Regions from separate parts of the Klebsiella quasipneumoniae subsp. quasipneumoniae genome, predicted to be linked through region 1. Evidence: predicted binding sites of a transcription regulator. Region 1 holds the regulator's gene; each other region holds the start of a gene.
What was found. Region 1 encodes Fur, which represses iron uptake genes when iron is present. Its sites were predicted from a motif close to ATAATAATGAGAACNACTATCAA; they were not measured.

Region 1 (6,706 bases):
CGAGCATCTGCAGGAAGAGGGAGTGATTCAGTTCCTGCTGAAATCTTTCGTCGACGGCGACTGGCGCTTCAACGTCCCGGTGCTGTGGGACCAGTACCCGCATATCGTCGGCTGGGAAACCATACCGGCCTGGCCGCACCCGACGCAGTTTATTCCCGGCGGCAACTCACCCTACGTGACCGACGCCTACCGCGACGCGCTGCTGGCCCAGTTCCCGCAGGCCCGGGCCCACGTCATCGCCGGCGCCGGACACTGGGTCCATGCCGAGAAACCCGAAGCGGTGTTGCGCGCGATCCGCCGCTATCTCACGAGCATTGGCGCCTGATTGGCTAAAATATGCCCGACCGCGCCGCAGAATGCCCGCGGTCGTTGGCGCAGCCGTTCGCCTGATGTATGATGGCGCGCTATCTGCGCCGGCTAGAGCCCGGCAGCTTGTTTCCCCGAAGTCACTCAGAATCATGGCAAAAGAACAAACGGACCGTACGACATTAGATTTGTTCGCAAACGAGCGTCGCCCGGGAAGACCAAAAACCAATCCGCTGTCGCGCGATGAACAACTGCGCATCAACAAACGTAATCAGCTGAAACGCGATAAAGTGCGCGGGCTGAAGCGCGTGGAGCTAAAGCTCAACGCCGACGCGGTCGATGCCCTTAACGAACTGGCGGAAGCGCGTAATATGAGCCGCAGCGATCTCATCGAAGAGATGCTGATGACGCAATTAACCGCCCTGCGCAGCCAGGGAAAAGTCTAACTTTCCGCGAAAAATCCGCATTCATGTAGCAGAGTGTGCAGTCGGGCGTGATTGCTGTTTCCGCGTCCTTGCCTGTTCTGCTATGATTGCCGTTATCTGTGGGCATCGCGTCCCTACCACATCATTTAAGTTTCAAGAGGTTATTTTACTCATGGCAATCATCGGCATCTTTTTTGGCAGCGACACCGGCAACACCGAAAATATTGCAAAAATGATTCAAAAGCAGCTTGGTAAAGATGTTGCTGATGTTCACGACATTGCCAAAAGCAGCAAAGAAGATCTGGAAGCCCACGACATCCTGCTGCTCGGCATCCCGACCTGGTACTACGGTGAAGCCCAGTGTGACTGGGACGACTTCTTCCCGACGCTGGAAGAGATCGACTTTAACGGCAAGCTGGTGGCGCTGTTCGGCTGCGGCGACCAGGAAGACTACGCAGAGTACTTCTGCGATGCGCTGGGCACCATCCGCGACATCATTGAGCCGCGCGGCGCGACCATCGTTGGCCACTGGCCGACTGCCGGCTATCACTTCGAGGCCTCCAAAGGCCTGGCGGATGACGACCACTTCGTCGGCCTCGCCATTGATGAAGACCGTCAGCCGGAACTGACCAACGAGCGCGTTGAGAAGTGGGTGAAGCAGGTGGCTGAAGAGCTGCACCTCGAAGAAATCAAAAACGCCTGATAATTAAGCGGCGCAATCGTTGAGTTGCGTCGTATTAATAGACAAAAGCAATCAAACTAATAGCTACAAGTTTTTAACTTTTAATCACATATCTGTACAATGTCCTCTGATTCTACGAGGCACGTGACGCAGTTTGTAGCTGGTGCCTCGTTTTTGACAGCAAACCAGGCCCGATGCTTGCAGTTTTCATTTACCAGTGGCAGTTCTATAATGAGACGCATTACGTCGGGTTAATTTCTGTATGACTTCCGTTGAAGGAAGTAGATCGTTTAGCAACAGGACAGATTCCGCATGACTGACAACAATACCGCATTAAAGAAGGCTGGCCTGAAAGTCACACTTCCTCGACTGAAAATCCTTGAAGTGCTGCAGGAACCGGATAACCATCATGTCAGTGCGGAAGACTTATATAAACGCCTGATCGACATGGGCGAAGAGATTGGTCTGGCGACCGTTTACCGCGTCCTCAACCAGTTTGATGACGCCGGTATCGTGACTCGTCATAATTTTGAAGGCGGTAAATCCGTTTTCGAACTGACCCAGCAGCATCACCACGATCACCTGATCTGCCTCGACTGCGGCAAAGTGATCGAATTCAGTGATGACTCTATCGAAGCGCGCCAGCGTGAAATCGCTTCCCGTCACGGCATCCGCCTGACCAACCACAGTCTGTATCTGTACGGTCACTGTGCGGAAGGTGATTGCCGCGAGGACGAACACGCCCACGACGCAGTGGAAAAGTAATTCCCTGCTTCGCCTGCTCTGAAAAGCCAACCAGCCGGTTGGCTTTTTTATGGGCGCTTCTGCCGCGCTTCCCGCTCACGTCCCGGCGGCGACCCTCGCGAGTCCCCGCTTTGTCCGGAGAGTTGATATGGAACTTCGCCAGCTACGCTATTTTACGCGCATTGTTGAAACCGGCAGCATGGGCCGCGCCGCGCTCGATCTGAATATCGGCGTCTCGGCGCTCAGCCAGCAGATCGCGCGTCTGGAAAATGAGCTGTCCATTCGCCTCCTGCAGCGAACCTCTCGCGGCGTGACGCCCACCAGCGCGGGCCTCGCTTTCTACTCACAGGCGCAGCTGGCGCTGCGTCATGCCGATGATGCCATCCTCGCCGCCCGCGAGGCGCGGCTGTCGGGCCACGTCAGCGTCGGCATGGCCCCCAGCACCGCCTCCGTTCTTGGCGTACCGTTCATCAACGCGATGCGCGAGAGCTACCCCGACGTCCGCCTGCACCTGGTGGAAAGCCTCTCCGGGAATCTGGAGCGGATGATCAACACCCGCCAGCTGGATTTAGCCATCGTCTTCCAGCAGGAGAAGATCCTGCGCTGGAGCGCCAGACCGGTGCTCGAAGAGCGCCTGTTCCTGATTGGCACCCATGCGCTGTTGGCCTCGCTGCCGGATGACCCTGTTTCCCCTGACCAGCTCACCACCCTGCCGCTGATTATGCCAAGCCAGGGCCACGGCCTGCGCGGCAGGCTGGAGGCGGTTTGCCAGCAGCACAGCCTCAGCGTTGAGGTGGTGGCGGACATTGACGGTCTGGCCCTGCTGATGCAGGCCGTGCGCAGCGGACTGGGCGCCACTCTGCAGCCCGGGGCCGCTATTTCCCATCTCGACCATCAGGCGCTGAGGGTGATCGGCATCGCTAATCCGGTCCTCAGCCGCCCCAACTTTCTGGTCAGCCTGTCGGATGATGAGCTCACCCCGGCAGGCCTTGCGGCACGGGTCATACTAAGCAAAGTCATGCGCCAGCTGGTGGAGTCCGATCGCTGGCCAGGCGCCACCCTTTACGTTAACTAAACCCCTCTTTAGCGTTACGCCATAGCGCCCCGTCGCCGTTACCGCCTACATTCCCATTACAAATTTAACAATCCATTAAATTGTAAGGGAGCCGATAATGGTGGATGTACTGGTCATTGGCGGCGGCAATGCCGCGCTATGCGCCGCCTTAACCGCCCGGGAAGCCGGCGCCTCGGTGCTGCTGCTGGAGGCGGCGCCGCGGGAGTGGCGAGGCGGCAATTCGCAGCACACGCGTAACCTGCGCTGTATGCACGATGCGCCGCAGGACGTGCTGGTCGACAGCTATCCGGAAGAGGAGTACTGGCAGGATCTGCTGCGCGTCACCGAAGGGAACACCAACGAAGCGCTGGCCCGGCTGGTGATCCGCACCTCGTCACAGTGCCGGGACTGGATGCGTCAGCACGGGGTTAACTTTCAGCCGCCGCTCTCCGGCGCCCTGCACGTGGCCCGCACCAACGCCTTTTTTATGGGCGGCGGCAAAGCGCTGGTCAATGCCTATTACCGCAGCGCAGAGCGGATGGGGGTGCAGATCCGCTACAACACGCCGGTGCAGGCTCTGGAACTGCGCAACGGTGAATTTGTCGCCGCGCTGGCGGGCGAGGAACGGATTGTCGCGAGAAGCTGCGTCCTCGCCGCCGGCGGATTTGAATCCAACCGCGAGTGGCTGCGCGAGGCCTGGGGGCAAAATGACCGCGGCGAATGGCCCGCCGATAACTTTCTCATCCGCGGCACGCGCTTCAACCAGGGGGTGCTGCTCAAGTTTATGATCGACGCCGGGGCCGATATCATCGGCGATCCTTCCCAGTCCCACTGCGTCGCCATTGACGCCCGGGCGCCGCTCTATGACGGCGGGATCTGCACCCGCGTCGACTGCGTTTCGCTGGGGGTGGTGGTCAACCGCGATGCCGTGCGCTTTTATGATGAGGGGGAAGATTTCTGGCCTAAACGCTACGCCATCTGGGGCCGACTGGTCGCCCACCAGCCTGGACAGATCGGCTACTCGATCATCGACAGCAAAGCCATCGGCCACTTTATGCCCCCCGTCTTTCCCGGCGCTCAGGCCAATACCATCGAGGAACTGGCTCGCCAGCTGGGGCTGGACGGCGAACGGTTAGCGCAAACCATCGCCGACTATAATGCCGCCTGCGCGCCGGGCCAGTTCGATCACACCCGCCTGGATAACTGCGCGACCTCTGGCCTCACGCCGGCGAAAACCCACTGGGCGCGCCCCATCGATACGCCGCCTTACTACGGCTACGCCCTGCGGCCGGGGATCACCTTCACCTACCTCGGGCTCTACGTCGACGACACCGCCGCCGTCCATTTCGCCGGTCAACCTAGCCGTAATCTGTTCGTCGCCGGGGAAATGATGGCCGGCAACGTGCTGGGCAAGGGCTACACCGCCGGCGTCGGGATGTCGATCGGCACCACCTTCGGCCGCATCGCCGGCCAGCAAGCCGCCCGGGCGGCGCAGCAGGAGAAACACCATGAAGTCGCTTGAAAAGCTGATCATTGACGCGCAGATCATCACCGAGCCGGAGGCGGAAGTCGAACGGGTGATGCAGGTGTGTAACGCCTGCCGCTACTGCGAAGGGTTTTGCGCCGTGTTCCCGGCGATGACCCAGCGCCTGGCCTTTGGCAAGGCGGATATCAACTATCTGGCTAACCTGTGCCATAACTGCGGCGCTTGCCTGCATGCCTGCCAGTATGCGCCACCGCACGAGTTCGCCATTAACGTGCCGAAGGCGATGGCCGAAGTCCGGCTCGAGACCTATCAACACTACGCCCAGCCCGCCGCCTTTGGCAGCCTGTACCGCCGGGCCGGCATGACCACCGTGCTGGCGCTGGTCGGCGGCCTGATTGTCTTTCTGCTGCTGGCGATGGGGCTCAAAGGCTCGCTGCGCCATCCGCCGCTGGCGGGCGACTTCTACCAGATATTCCCCCATAACCTGCTGGCGTGGATGTTTGGTTCGGTCTTTGTGCTGGCGATTGGCTTACTGATGAGCGGGGTGATCCGCTTCTGGCGCGAGATCTCCCCGGGCCAGCCGCAACCGATTGATATTGCGAAGGCATCCCATGATGCGCTGACGCTGAAATATCTCGACGGCGGCCACGGGAAAGGCTGCAACGAAGCCGATGACGCCTTCACCCTGCTGCGCCGCCGTTTCCACCACTGCACCTTCTACGGCTTTATGCTCTGTTTCGCCGCCACCGTGGTGGCCACGGGCTATCACTATATCGCCGGCCAGGAAGCCCCCTACCCGTTCTTCAGCCTGCCGGTGCTGCTCGGTACCCTCGGCGGCATCGGCCTGCTGGTCGGCCCGGCGGGCCTGCTGTGGCTGAACCTGCGCCGCTCGCCGCTGCACGGCGACGCGCGGCAGAAACCGATGGATCGCGGATTTATTCTGCTGCTGCTGCTGACCAGCTTCACCGGCCTGGCGCTGCTGGCGGGGCGGGATACTTCGTGGATGGGCGTCCTGCTCGCCATCCACCTCGGGGTGGTGATGGCCCTGTTCTTAACCCTGCCGTATGGAAAATTTGCCCACGGATTTTATCGCTGTGCGGCGTTACTCAAGTGGGCGATTGAGAAACGCCGCGGAAAACAGGCGGGCGTCGCCGGCGACTGACCTGCCCCTCTGCACCCGATAACAACAAGATAAAGACAATGGAGATCACCCCCTATGACCCAACAACCCACCCGCGCCGGCACCGTCGGCGCTATCCTCCGCGTGACCAGCGGTAATTTTCTCGAACAGTTCGACTTCTTCCTGTTTGGCTTTTACGCCACCTATATCGCCCGCACCTTCTTTCCGGCGGAGAGCGAGTTCGCGGCGCTGATGCTCACCTTTGCGGTATTTGGCTCGGGCTTCCTGATGCGTCCTATCGGCGCGGTGGTGCTCGGCGCTTATATCGACAGAATCGGTCGCCGCAAAGGGCTGATGGTCACCCTGGCGATCATGGGCTGCGGGACGCTACTCATCGCCCTGGTCCCTGGCTATCAGACTATCGGCGTGCTGGCGCCGATCCTCGTGTTAGTGGGCCGTCTGCTGCAGGGGTTCTCGGCGGGCGTCGAGCTTGGCGGAGTGTCGGTCTATCTCTCTGAAATCGCTACGCCGGGCAATAAAGGCTTCTATACCAGCTGGCAGTCCGCCAGCCAGCAGGTGGCTATCATCATGGCGGCGCTGATCGGCTATGCGCTGAACGCCACGCTGGAACATGAGGAGATTGCCGCCTGGGGCTGGCGCATCCCCTTTTTTATTGGCTGTATGATCATTCCGCTGATTTTCGTGCTGCGCCACTCGCTGCAGGAGACCGAGGAATTCCTGCAGCGTAAACATCGCCCGGATACCAAAGAGATCCTGACCACCATCGCCAGAAACTGGCGCATTATTACCGCGGGGACGCTGCTGGTAGCGATGACCACCACCACTTTCTACTTTATTACCGTCTATACGCCAACCTACGGCAGAGCAG
Region 2 (6,706 bases), 2.4 Mb from region 1:
AAACCTTTGCCACCCCGGAGGTGCCCCTGGCCGGCATGCGCCTGAACGTCGATATCCTGCAGCTGCAGGAGCTGCTGATGGATATTGGCGAGGATCCGCTGTTTCAGCCCGCCGTCGCCTCCAGCGGGATAAACTCCGCAGTGCTCTCGGAGGATATCTTGTGCGCTGCTGAACGGCTGCTCGACGTGATGGAGCGGCCGCTGGACGCGCGGATCCTTGGCAAGCAGATCGTCCGCGAAATTCTCTACTATGTGCTGACGGGACCCTGCGGCGGCGCGCTGCTGGCGCTGGTCAGCCGGCAGACCCACTTCAGCCTGATTAGCCGCGTACTCAAGCATATCGAGAGTCAATACACCGAAAACCTCAGCGTCGATCGGCTGGCGGCGGAAGCGAATATGAGCGTATCGGCGTTTCACCATAATTTTAAATCGGTGACCAGCACTTCGCCGCTGCAGTATCTGAAAACCTACCGTCTGCACAAGGCGCGCATGCTGATGATCCATGACGGGATGAAGGCCAGCGCGGCAGCGATACAGGTGGGCTATGAAAGCCCTTCCCAGTTCAGTCGCGAGTTTAAGCGCTACTTCGGGATGACGCCCGGGGAAGACGCCGCGCGTATTCGTACGATGCAGGGAATGTAATACCGGGGAGGGAGCAGGCCGGGCGGGCGCAGCCCCCCGGCAGTCGACGTCAGGCGCTGCAGTATTTCTTTTTGATCACCACGAACAGCGTGCCGAGCAGGCCAGCCAGCAGCAGGGCAATTGGCAGGATCATCAGGCAGGTCATCACCTGATCTTCATGACGCTTCACGAACGGGATCATGCTCAGCGCATAGCCGAGGCCCGTGACCACGCCGACCCACAGCAGGGCGCTCAGCCAGTTGAAGAACTGGAAGCGGCGGTTCGGCAGACCGGAAATCCCCGCCATGGTTGGCAACAGGGTACGGACAAATGCCAGAAAGCGGCCCGCGAGCAGCGCCAGCAGACCGTGGCGGTCAAACATGCAGGTGGCGCGCTGATGGTACTTATGCGGCAGGTGCGCCAGCCAGCCTTTCACCGTTTGCGTATTGCCCAGCCAGCGCCCCTGTACATAGCTCAACCAGCAGCCGAGGCTGGCGGCGGCGGTCAGAATGGCGATAGTGGGCACAAAGTCCATGACGCCTTTAGCAATCAGCGCGCCGGCGAGCAGCAGCAGGCTGTCTCCAGGTAAAAAGGAGGCAGGCAGCAGCCCGTTTTCCAGAAACAGGGTCGCGAACATAACCAGATATACAACGCCCACAACATGAGGGTTCGCCAGTGCGGCAAAATCATGTTGCCACAGCGCGGCGACAATCTCTTGAATGACAACCATGGACTTTCCTAAGTGGTACCGTATTGTTGACTAGTGTACTCCTGAAGAGACCCGAGCACCTTGATCCCGGGCGCAACAAAAGCGGCCGCTCCGATAAAAAGCGTCCGCTATTGTTGCCACTGACTGTCACTTTACACGATACGCGCGAAGCCCGCTGCTAAATCCGCCTGCAGATCGTCAACATTTTCGAGACCAATGTGCAAACGGATCAGCGTGCCGCTGAAGTCGACTTCCGCATCCGGTCGGATGTGAGCGATTTGCTCCGGCTGATTGGCCAGAATCAGCGATTCAAAGCCGCCCCACGAGTAGGCCATGCTGAAGAGGCTGAAGTTGTCGAGATACGCTGCCAGTTCAGCGTCGTTGAGACGCTTGTTGAGCACAAACGAGAACAGCCCGCTGCTGCCGGTAAAATCGCGCTTCCAGAACTCATGGCCTTTACTGCCGGGCAGAGCGGGGTGGTTGACCCGCGCCACCTGCGGATGCTGCGCCAGCCACTCGGCGATGCGCAGGCTGCTTTCATGATGCTGACGCAGGCGGACGCCCAGCGTGCGCAGGCCGCGGCTGGTCATATAGGCGGTATCGGCGTCCAACATTTGCCCCATCAGATAGGCATTCTCACGCAGCTGCGGCCAGCAGCGCGCGTTCGCCACCGCGGTGCCGACCATGGCGTCGGAGTGGCCGATCAGGTATTTGGTGCCTGCCTGAATAGAAATATCAATGCCAAAATCCAGCGCTTTGAACAGGATCCCCGCCGCCCAGGTGTTATCGATCATGATAATCGCTTCCGGGGCGACCTGACGCACGGCGGCGACAATCGCCGGCACATCGTGCACTTCCATAGTGATGGAGCCGGGCGATTCCAGGAACACCACGCGGGTCTCAGGGCGAACCAGACGGGCAATATCGGCGCCGATTAAGGGATCGAACCAGCTGGTGGTCACGCCGAGTTTGGCGAGAATTTTGGTACAAAAATCCTGGCTTGGCTCATAGGCGGTATTGGTCATCAGCACATGGTCGCCCTGCTCGACAAACGCCAGGATAGTGTTGGCCACCGCGGCCGCGCCGCAGGGGAAGAGGGCGCAGCCGGCGCCGCCCTCCAGCTCGCACATCGCTTCCTGCAGCGAGAAGTGGGTCAGGGTGCCGCGACGCCCGTAGAACAGCTCGCCGTTGGCCCGATTGCGGGTGGCGTGCTTTTTGGCCTCTACGGTGTCGAAAACCAGCGATGACGCGCGCTGGATCACGCTGTTCACTGAGCCCTGGGTATATTTTTTGCTCCGCCCGGCGTTGACCAGCGCGGTATCAAGATGTTTATCAGCCATGTTGATGAACCTGTTTTTATACGTCTGGACGTCTAAACTAGCATGAATCTTCTTTTCTGTACCAGCGCGCTGCCGATACAGGCGAAAATTTTACCAGGCCCGCGGTTAGCCACTTTTTTACTGCGTAAGCGCAAGGAAAATAAACGTGATTTGCTGCACAGTGTAAATACTAATGAGAACCACTATCAATTCGATGTCGTTTTGATATTATTGTGGGCAGATTTTGTGATTATCGTCGTGGAGATAGAGCGTGGGTAATAATTTGATGCAGGCGGATCTCTCCGTTTGGGGTATGTATCATCATGCCGATATTGTCGTTAAGGTGGTGATGATTGGCCTGATTCTGGCGTCGGTCGTCACCTGGGCCATCTTCTTCGGTAAAGGGGCGGAAATCCTCGCCAGCAAGCGTCGCCTCAAACGTGAACAGCAGCAGCTGGCGGAAGCCCGCTCTCTCGATCAGGCCAGCGATATCGCCAGCGCCTTTGAGGCGAAAAGCCTCACCACCCAGCTTATCAATGAAGCGCAGAACGAACTCGAACTCTCCGCCGGTGCCGAAGACAATGAAGGCATCAAGGAACGAACCGGTTTCCGCCTTGAGCGCCGCGTCGCGGCCGTCGGTCGCCATATGGGGCGCGGCAACGGCTATCTGGCCACCATCGGCGCCATTTCGCCGTTCGTGGGCCTGTTCGGCACCGTCTGGGGCATCATGAACAGCTTTATCGGCATCGCCCAGACCCAGACCACCAACCTTGCGGTGGTGGCGCCGGGCATCGCGGAAGCGCTGCTGGCGACAGCTATCGGTCTGTTCGCCGCCATCCCGGCGGTGGTCATCTATAACATCTTCGCCCGCATGATCGGCAGCTATAAGGCCTCGCTCGGCGACGTCGCCGCTCAGGTCCTCCTGCTGCAAAGCCGCGACCTGGACCTCAGCGCCAGCGGCGTGAAGCCGGTGCGCAGCGCGCAGAAATTACGGGTAGGTTGATCGGCTATGGCGATGCGTCTTAATGAAAATCTGGACGATAACGGCGAAATGCATGAGATCAACGTGACGCCGTTTATCGACGTCATGCTGGTTCTGCTGATTATCTTCATGGTAGCCGCGCCGCTGGCGACGGTCGACGTGAAGGTCAATCTGCCGGCCTCCTCCAGCCAGCCGCAACCGCGACCGGAAAAACCTATCTACCTGTCGGTGAAGGCGGATAAGAGCATGTTCCTCGGCAACGACCCGGTGACCGAAGCGAATATGATTAACGCCCTGGATAGCCTGACCGCCGGCAAAAAAGATACCACCGTCTTCTTCCGCGCGGATAAAACCGTCGATTACGAGACGATGATGAAAGTGATGGATACCCTGCATCAGGCGGGCTATCTCAAGATCGGGCTGGTGGGCGAAGAGACCGTCAAAGCCAAATAACCCGATGCTTTTCCTGAAAAGGCTGGCCGCGCGCCGGCCTTTTTTATTGTCCTCTGCCAGCGAAGTGTTGGCCTGGCGTTGCCATCACGTTATCTGTCTGAGATATAATGTCGCTTCTTTTTGTTAACTGACAGGATCTTATGGAACGCTTTCTGGAAAATGCTATGTACGCCTCGCGCTGGCTGCTGGCGCCGGTTTATTTTGGCCTCTCGCTCGGTCTGATTGCGCTGACCATCAAATTTTTTCAGGAGATCTTCCACATACTGCCGCATATTTTTAGCGTCAGTGAGTCGGATATGATTCTGACCCTGCTGTCGCTGGTGGATATGACCCTGGTGGGCGGTTTGCTGGTGATGGTGATGTTCTCCGGGTATGAAAATTTTGTCTCGCAGCTGGATATTAACGAGGGTAAAGAAAAACTCAGCTGGCTGGGCAAAATGGACGCGACGTCGCTGAAAAATAAGGTTGCCGCCTCCATCGTGGCGATCTCCTCTATTCACCTGCTGCGGGTGTTTATGGATGCGAAAAACGTCCCGGACAATAAGCTGATGTGGTATGTCATCATCCATCTGACCTTTGTGCTGTCGGCCTTTGTGATGGGCTACCTCGATCGTCTGACCAAAGTGAAACACTGATCCTTTCTCTCCCGGCGGCGTTAGCCGCTGGGCTGTTTCTCCCCGTTTCTGCTGTTCTGCGCTGGCGTATGTCCGGGCTTCTGCTTTGCTTAAAGGGCGCTTAACAACGGAGGCAGGGTGATGACGCGATTAACGGCCAAAGATTTCCCGCAGCAGCTGCTCGAGTATTATGACTACTATGCCCACGGCAAAATCAGCAAACGCGAGTTTCTCCAGCTGGCGGGGAAATATACCGTCGGCGGGATGACCGCGCTGGCGCTGTTTAATCTGCTGAAGCCCGACTATGCCCTGGCAGAGCAGGTACCGTTCACCGACCCGGATATCCGCCCGGAGTATATTCATTATCCCTCTCCTGACGGCCACGGCGAAGTGCGGGCTTACCTGGTGACGCCGACGAAAATAGCCGACAAAGCGCCCGCCGTGGTGGTGGTGCATGAGAACCGCGGCCTGAATCCCTATATTGAAGACGTCGCCCGGCGGGTGGCGAAAGCGGGGTATATCGCGCTGGCGCCGGATGGCCTGAGCTCCGTTGGCGGCTATCCGGGGAATGATGATGAAGGCCGTGCGCTGCAGCAGAAAGTCGATCCCGTGAAGCTGATGAATGACTTTTTTGCCGCGGTCGCGTTTATGGCGAAGCATCCGCAGGCGACGGGGAAGGTCGGTATCACCGGGTTTTGTTACGGCGGCGGCGTCAGCAACGCGGCGGCGGTGGCGATCCCGGAGCTAGCCTGCGCGGTGCCGTTTTACGGCCGCCAGCCGCCGCTGAAGGAGGTCGATAAAATTAAAGCGCCGCTGCTGCTGCATTACGCCGGACTCGATAGCGGCATTAATGAAGGTTGGCCCGCCTATCAACAGGCGTTGAAGGAACACCATAAAGTCTATGAGGCCTATCTCTACCAGGGCGTGAATCACGGCTTTCATAATGATTCTACGCCGCGCTACGATCGGGCTGCGGCGGACCTGGCCTGGCAACGCACGCTGGCATGGTTTGATAAGTATTTACGCTAGCGCAAACGTCATAAATAGCGCTACCGCTCGCTCAAAAAAACGCTATATAATTTATTATATAACGATTGGGAGAGCTTGATGGAAAATCATTTTGGCAAAGGCTTAATGGCGGGGCTACAGGCATCCTATGCTGATACCGCCGCGCATGCGGCGAATTTTTGCGCCGACTATAAACGCGGGTTTGTGCTTGGTTACTCGCACCGCATGTTTGAAAAAACCGGCGACCGCCAGCTCAGCGCGTGGGAGGCGGGGATCCTGACCCGTCGCTATGGCCTTGACAGAGATATGGTGATGGACTTCTTCAAAGAGAGTGGTTCCTCGACCGCGATGCGCTACTTTATGGCGGGCTATCGGCTGGAAAGCTAACAACCGGAGGCGGGCGCCTCCGGTGGGTCAGCGCGCTACGCCTGGCGCTTATCTTCCGTTTGGGTGTCAAAGTCGCGGGCGTCGTGGCGCTCATGCAGCTGCTCATTGAGCGGGCCGTTGGTGCGGTTAACGATGCGTCCGCGCTTGACGGCGGGGCGGTTGCCGACATCCTGCGCCCAGCGCAGCACGTTGGTGTAGCTCCCGGCGTCGAGGAACTCCGCCGCGTTATAGACATTGCCCAGCACCACGTTGCCATACCATGGCCAGACCGCCATATCGGCGATGGTATACTCCTCGCCGGCCACATAGCGACCGCGGGCGAGCTGTTTGTCCAGCACGTCGAGCTGGCGTTTGGCTTCCATGGTAAAGCGATCGATCGCGTACTCGATCTTCACCGGCGCATAGTTATAGAAGTGGCCGAAGCCGCCGCCGAGGAAGGGCGCGGCGCCCTGCAGCCAGAACAGCCAGTTAAGGGTTTCAGTGCGGCCGGCGGGATCCTTCGGCAGGAAGAAGCCAAATTTTTCCGCCAGATAGAGAAGAATGTTGCCGGATTCGAATACTCGGGTGGGCGGCGTGGTGGAGTGATCGCTCAGCGCCGGGATCTTCGAGTTCGG
Region 3 (6,706 bases), 2.3 Mb from region 1:
GCATTTGCCATTACCAATAGCTTGATTATTAAATTAACGCTACCGCAGGCGTTTATCTTACTCTTTTGTCAGCTGTTTGCGGTGTTCGTCTCCTGCGCTATTCTAAGACTGATGGTGGGTAAGCGCTGGCGCTGTGGTCCAACGGCGAAACATATGGGGGCGCGGATCTTCTGGGGTGGGTTCTTCGCGCCGGTGCTGCTGAAAATCACCATGTACCTCGCCGGACAATATTTTGCGTTTCCCCTATCTATTACCAGCTATTTTGGTAGTATGCCGTTGATTTACACCGTAATAGATATTCAAAGTTTAATTAGCGCAGCATTAATTTTTACCACCTTTTTATATTATCCAATGCGGATGATTATCAATCCACGCTACGCTCGACGATTCTGGCGGCAGGAATGTTTACCGTGGCTGGCAGCAAAATATCGTTCCTTTACGCTATATTGGTTTATTGCGCTGGCGGTGATATTAACGCTATTGTGTGCGCCGTATCAGTCTGAATTTATTGCCGGTTATTTAGTTCCGGTGATTTTTATCGTCTACTTTATCGGGATTAGCCGGATTGGTCATGCGCTGCTGCGTATTTCATGGTCGGTTTCGGCTTTTTTACTGGTGGTGTATAACAAAAACTTTCTCCAGGGCGTCCAAAGCGAGTATTCATTATCCTTTGTGCTCTCAGTGTTAATCTCCTTTACTATCTGTTTGTTTTATATGGCAGACACCTATGCCCGCAGCGATCGCAATAAACGCCGCTGGCGTAGTCAGGCGGAAGAAGATCCGCTGACTGGCTTGCCTAACCTGCGCGCGCTGGAGAGCCATTTACAAAGCTGTCCGCAGCAGGTTATCTGCAGCCTGCGTATTCATAATCTCGACTTTCTCAGCAGGCATTATGGCCTGATGATGGGGGTGGACTGTAAACGGCAGATTATTCGGGCGCTGCAACCGCTGCTGGGGGCGGCGGATAAAGTTTTCCAGGTGCCGGGCAGCGAACTGATCCTCGTGCTTGATGGACCGGAACCCTCATCCCGTTTGCACCATATGGTCGCGGTTCTCAACCACAAAAAATTCAGCTGGCACAATCAGCCGCTGGATCTGGAGTTTGGCGCGGCCTGGGGCCGCGACGACGGTCAGCGCGAGGGACTTCACCAGATGCTGGGTCAGCTAAGCTGGCTTTCCGAACAGGCGGGCAGCGAACGTCGGGTGCTGGCGCTGGATGAGGAGCAGGAGCTGGTGGTGGATCAAACCACCGAGCAGGTGCGCCTCCTCATGCGCGTCAAGCAGGTGCTCAAAGAGCGGGCGCTCATGCTCTATGCGCAACCGATTCAGAACAGGGAAGGGGAGGGATATCATGAGATCCTCACCCGGATGCGCTGTGGCGATAGCGTCATTATGCCCGATCAGTTTATCCCGTTGATTGTGCAATTTAACCTCAGCCAACGTTTCGACATGCTGGTGCTGGAGACCTTGTTCAGCGTGCTTCATCAGCACGCTGGCCAGCGATTCTCGGTCAATCTGCTGCCTGCGACCCTGATGCAAAAGGATAGCGCCGCGCAGATTATCGCGCTGTTTCAACGCTATGCGGTCTCACCAGACCTTATCACTATTGAAGTCACTGAAGAGCAGGCCTTTTCCAATGCCGACATCAGCCGGCAAAATCTTGAAGCGCTGCGCGCGTTTGGCTGCGCCATCGCCATTGATGACTTTGGCACCGGATATGCGAACTATGAACGACTGAAGCATCTCCAGGCCGATATCATCAAGATTGACGGCTGCTTCGTCCGCGACATCCTCACTGACCCGCTGGACGCCATTATGGTGAAATCGATTGTCGAGATGGCGCGGGCGAAACAGATGAGCGTGGTGGCGGAATATGTCGAAAGCGAACCGCAAAAAGCGCGCTTGCTGGAGCTGGGGGTGAATTATCTGCAGGGCTACCTGGTGGGCAAGCCTCAGCCGCTGGGCGAATGACGGGTAAAAAAAAGCCGGGCATCGCCCGGCTCAGATGACTGGCGCCTGTTACAGAACCAGAGCCGCAATAGAAGCAGACAGGACGCTGACCAGCGTGGAGCCGTAAACCAGCTTCAGACCGAAGCGAGAAACCACGTTGCCCTGTTCTTCGTTCAGACCTTTGATCGCCCCGGCGATGATGCCGATAGACGAGAAGTTGGCGAAGGAGACCAGGAAGATAGAGATAATGCCTTCCGCGCGCGGGGAGAGCGTCGAGGCGATTTTCTGCAGATCCATCATGGCGACGAATTCATTGGAGACCAGCTTGGTAGCCATAATACTGCCCACCTGCAGCGCTTCGCTTGCCGGCACGCCCATCACCCAGGCGACCGGGTAGAAGATATAGCCAAGGATCCCCTGGAAGGAGATGCTGTAGCCGAACCAGCCGGTCACAGTGGCGAACAGGGCGTTCAGCGCGGAGATCAGCGCGATGAAGCCGATCAGCATCGCCGCCACGATAATCGCGACTTTAAAGCCCGCCAGAATGTACTCGCCCAGCATCTCGAAGAAGCTTTGACCTTCGTGCAGATTCGACATCTGCAGATTTTCTTCACTCTCTTCCACACGGTACGGGTTAATCAACGACAGAACGATAAAGGTGCTGAACATGTTGAGTACCAGCGCCGCGACGACGTACTTCGGCTGCAGCATGGTCATGTATGCGCCAACGATGGACATCGATACGGTGGACATCGCGGTCGCCGCCATGGTGTACATACGGTTGCGCGACATTTTGCCGAGAATATCTTTATAGGCAATAAAGTTTTCCGACTGGCCGAGGATCAGCGAGCTGACGGCGTTGAAGGACTCCAGCTTGCCCATGCCGTTGATTTTCGACAGCACGGTACCGATGGCGCGAATAACAATCGGCAGGATGCGAATATGCTGCAAAATACCGATCAACGCGGAAATGAAGACGATAGGGCACAGAACCTTAAGGAAGAAGAAGGCCAGACCTTTGTCGTTCATGCTGCCGAACACGAAGTTTGTCCCTTCGTTGGCAAAGCCGAGAAGTTTTTCAAACATCTCGGAGAAGCCTTTCACAAAACCCAGACCAATATCGGAGTTCAGGAAGAACCAGGCCAGCAGGACTTCAATGACAAGCAGTTGAACAACATAACGAATACGGATCTTTTTACGGTCATGACTGACCAACAGGGCCAGTATAGCCACCACAACGATCGCGAGGACAAAATGCAAGACGCGGTCCATAGTTGCTCCAAATATGAGGCAGGTTAAATTTCCGTGCACATTCTATGCAACGGCTTTAAAGAAAACGAGATCAATTGCACACTATTGCAAGGAACTGTGACCAATGGCAAAAATAGTGATCAAACATCCACTTTTGTTATGTTACGTAAAGGTTTTAAAAGTTGCATTCTTGTACTACTCTTAATAGCGGGCGCGATCGGGTTTACTGACGCCCGTTTTTCATTTCCGGCCAGCAATTGTTCCCTCCTATCACAGCAATCATTATCTCCATTCTAAATGAACTTGATAATCATTCGCATTTTGATAGCATGAAACATAGCAAAGGCTATATTTCCAGAGGCAGAAGATGACTAGCAGTCGCGTTGAGAATAGCAGTAGTCGCGCCGCGCGCAAGGTGAAGCTCGCCTTAATGGGGCCAGCTTTCGTCGCTGCCATTGGCTATATCGATCCGGGTAATTTCGCCACGAATATTCAGGCTGGCGCCAGCTTTGGCTATCAGCTGCTGTGGGTGGTGGTATGGGCCAACCTGATGGCAATGCTGATCCAGGTGCTCTCTGCCAAACTCGGCATTGCCACCGGTAAAAACCTGGCCGAGCAGATCCGCGACCATTACCCGCGCCCGGTAGTGTGGTTTTACTGGGTGCAGGCGGAAATCATCGCCATGGCCACCGACCTGGCCGAATTTATCGGCGCTGCGATTGGCTTTAAGCTGGTGCTGGGCGTATCGCTTCTGCAAGGGGCGGTGCTGACCGGGGTGGCGACCTTCCTGATCCTGATGCTGCAGCGGCGCGGACAAAAACCGCTGGAGAAGGTGATTGGCGGCTTGCTGCTGTTTGTTGCCGTCGCCTATGTCGTTGAGTTGATCTTTTCCCAGCCCGCGCTGGCTCCCCTGACCAAAGGGCTGGCGATCCCTACGCTGCCCAACGGCGAGGCGGTATTCTTAGCCGCCGGGGTGCTGGGGGCCACCATTATGCCGCACGTGATCTACTTACACTCCTCGCTTACCCAGCACCTGCACGGCGGGACGCGAAAAGAGCGCTATAACGCGACCCGCTGGGATGTGGCGATCGCCATGACCATTGCCGGGTTCGTCAACCTGGCGATGATGGCGACCGCCGCGGCGGCATTCCATTTCAATGGCCATACCGGCGTCGCCGATCTTGATCAGGCTTACAGAACGCTGGAGCCGCTGCTGAGCCATGCGGCGGCGACCATCTTTGGCCTCAGCCTGGTCGCTGCAGGTTTATCATCGACGGTGGTGGGGACTCTCGCAGGTCAGGTGGTCATGCAGGGCTTCATTCGCTTTCATATTCCGCTGTGGTTTCGCCGGGCGGTCACTATGCTGCCGTCGTTTGTCGTCATTCTGCTGGGGCTGGATCCAACGCGCATCCTGGTGATGAGTCAGGTGTTGCTGAGCTTTGGTATTGCGCTTGCCCTGGTACCGCTGCTGATATTTACCAGCAATGCAAAGCTAATGGGAGACCTGGTGAATACCCGCTGGGTGAGAGGCATCGGCTGGGCGATAGTCGCGATTGTGGTGAGCCTGAACGGCTGGTTAATTGTGGGATCGCTGCTCGGGGTGGATTAATGGCCTCCTGATGCGGAATAAAGCGAAGGGGAGCCGATGGGCTCCCCTTTTCGTCTGTTAGTGATGGCCATGTCCATGACCGTGACCGCGCCCGCCGGGACCACGTCCCCAGCCGCCGCGGCGATCGTCGCGGTCGCTCCAGCCCGCGCGATAGCCGCGCTCCCAGGCTTTATCTCTGCCTTTGTACCAGCCTTTGTGCCAGCCGTTGTCATGACGATGCCAACGGTTATCACGCCATTCATAGTGACGACGCCAGTAATCACGGTCGCGCCAGCTGCCACCGTCCCAGTAGTTACCGTAATTGTCACGATCGCCAATTTGTAATTTTATCGATGGCAACAGGGTGATTTCACCAGCGTTAGCGACTAATGGCGCTGCGGCCAGCAGTACTGCTGCCAGAATCAGTGACCTGAACATACTCTTCTCCTTCACGATCGGGGCCCTAAGCGGCCTGTTAACGTGATATTACGGGCCGGTAAAGACCTATCGCATCGGACGAACTCCGAAAGCACAGAAAAGAGCACTTTTTGCTAAAGTAACATTTGCTTTACAGCGCCAGGATGGCATCAATCGCGGCGCACTCTTCGGCGCTGAAATGACGATGTTTCAGCATTCCGACAGCGTCATCCAGCTGGGCGGTTTTGCTGGCGCCGATCAGTACGGAGGTGACTTTCTCCTCACGCAGCACCCAGGCCAGCGCCATCTGCGACAGCTTCTGCCCGCGTGCTTCCGCCAGCGTATTCAGCTGACGAATTTTTTCTAATCTGGCGCTGGTCAGCTGCTCCGGCTGCAGAAAACGACTGCTGCTGGCGGCACGTGAGTCTGCCGGAATGCCGTTGAGATAGCGGTCGGTGAGCTGTCCGCCGGCCAGCGGTGAAAACGCTATACTTCCCACCCCTTCCGTCTGCAAAAAATCCAGCAGCCCCTCTTCCACGCCGCGTTCAAACATGGAGTAGCGGGGCTGGTGAATGACGCAGGGGGTGCCGAGATCGTTAAGGATCTTCACCGCCTCCCGCGCCTGGGCCAGCGGATAGTTGGAGATGCCGACGTACAGCGCTTTACCCTGGCGGACAAGGTGATCAAGCGCGCGCATCGTTTCCGTCAGCGGTGTTTCCGGGTCCGGGCGGTGATGATAAAAAATATCGACATATTCCAGCCCCATGCGCTGCAGGCTCTGGTTAAGGCTGGCCACCAGATATTTGCGTGAACCCCAGTCGCCGTAAGGGCCGTCCCACATTGTGTAGCCCGCCTTGGTGGAGATGATCAACTCATCGCGATAGGGCAGGAGCGCCTCTTTGAGGATGCGGCCAAAATTGCTCTCCGCCGAGCCCGGCGGCGGCCCATAGTTGTTGGCCAGGTCGAAATGGGTAATGCCGAGGTCAAATGCGTGCTGGAGCATCTGCCGGCTGGTTTCCACCCGCGTTTCATCGCCAAAGTTATGCCACAGACCGAGAGAAATTGCCGGCAGCTGAAGGCCGCTGCGGCCGCAGCGACGATAGGCCATCGTTTGATATCGCGTGGTACTTGCCTGGTAAACCATTCTTCCTCCGCAGATAAAACAGGGTGTGTATACGTTTACACTAATCAATGTTCTGCGTGGAGTACACCGCTTTTTCGGCGTAATTATTGCTTTACACCGCCTTTATCGCCCCCTTTCTGGACAGGCGGATCGCTTATTCAATACTCAAATTACACCTGCGCCAAAATGAGGAAAATGGATATGCAACCGACTTACACTATTGGGGATTATCTGCTGGATCGCCTCGTCGACTGCGGTATTGACCGCTTGTTCGGCGTGCCGGGAGATTACAACTTACAGTTTCTCGACCGGGTCATTGCGCACAATGCGTTGGGGTGGGTCGGCTGCGCCAACGAGCTCAATGCGGCCTATGCTGC

Region 2: a site for Fur is predicted at 2,836-2,858, ahead of exbB (tol-pal system-associated acyl-CoA thioesterase). Genes of this name have one in related genera too.
Region 3: a site for Fur is predicted at 3,505-3,527, ahead of LGM20_RS07060 (Nramp family divalent metal transporter). Genes of this name have one in related genera too.

The regions. Positions count from the first base shown of each region.
Region 1 covers NZ_CP084876.1:3,721,984-3,728,689, forward strand. Annotated here, with positions in the region: gene ybfF (esterase) at 1-325, shown strand, start outside; gene ybfE (LexA regulated protein) at 459-752, shown strand; gene fldA (flavodoxin FldA) at 904-1,434, shown strand; gene fur (ferric iron uptake transcriptional regulator) at 1,726-2,178, shown strand; gene tcuR (tricarballylate utilization LysR family transcriptional regulator TcuR) at 2,306-3,232, shown strand; gene tcuA (FAD-dependent tricarballylate dehydrogenase TcuA) at 3,330-4,733, shown strand; gene tcuB (tricarballylate utilization 4Fe-4S protein TcuB) at 4,720-5,859, shown strand; gene tcuC (MFS transporter) at 5,914-6,706, shown strand, end outside.
Region 2 covers NZ_CP084876.1:747,358-754,063, forward strand. Annotated here, with positions in the region: gene LGM20_RS03725 (AraC family transcriptional regulator) at 1-641, shown strand, start outside; gene yghB (DedA family general envelope maintenance protein YghB) at 691-1,350, opposite strand; gene metC (cystathionine beta-lyase) at 1,482-2,669, opposite strand; gene exbB (tol-pal system-associated acyl-CoA thioesterase) at 2,920-3,651, shown strand; gene exbD (TonB system transport protein ExbD) at 3,658-4,083, shown strand; gene LGM20_RS03750 (TIGR00645 family protein) at 4,224-4,718, shown strand; gene yghX (YghX family hydrolase) at 4,839-5,726, shown strand; gene LGM20_RS03760 (DUF2623 family protein) at 5,805-6,092, shown strand; gene yghU (glutathione-dependent disulfide-bond oxidoreductase) at 6,128-6,706, opposite strand, start outside.
Region 3 covers NZ_CP084876.1:1,415,322-1,422,027, forward strand. Annotated here, with positions in the region: gene LGM20_RS07050 (EAL domain-containing protein) at 1-1,971, shown strand, start outside; gene nupC (nucleoside permease NupC) at 2,020-3,222, opposite strand; gene LGM20_RS07060 (Nramp family divalent metal transporter) at 3,569-4,810, shown strand; gene LGM20_RS07065 (DUF2502 domain-containing protein) at 4,868-5,227, opposite strand; gene mgrA (L-glyceraldehyde 3-phosphate reductase) at 5,358-6,350, opposite strand; gene LGM20_RS07075 (alpha-keto acid decarboxylase family protein) at 6,531-6,706, shown strand, end outside.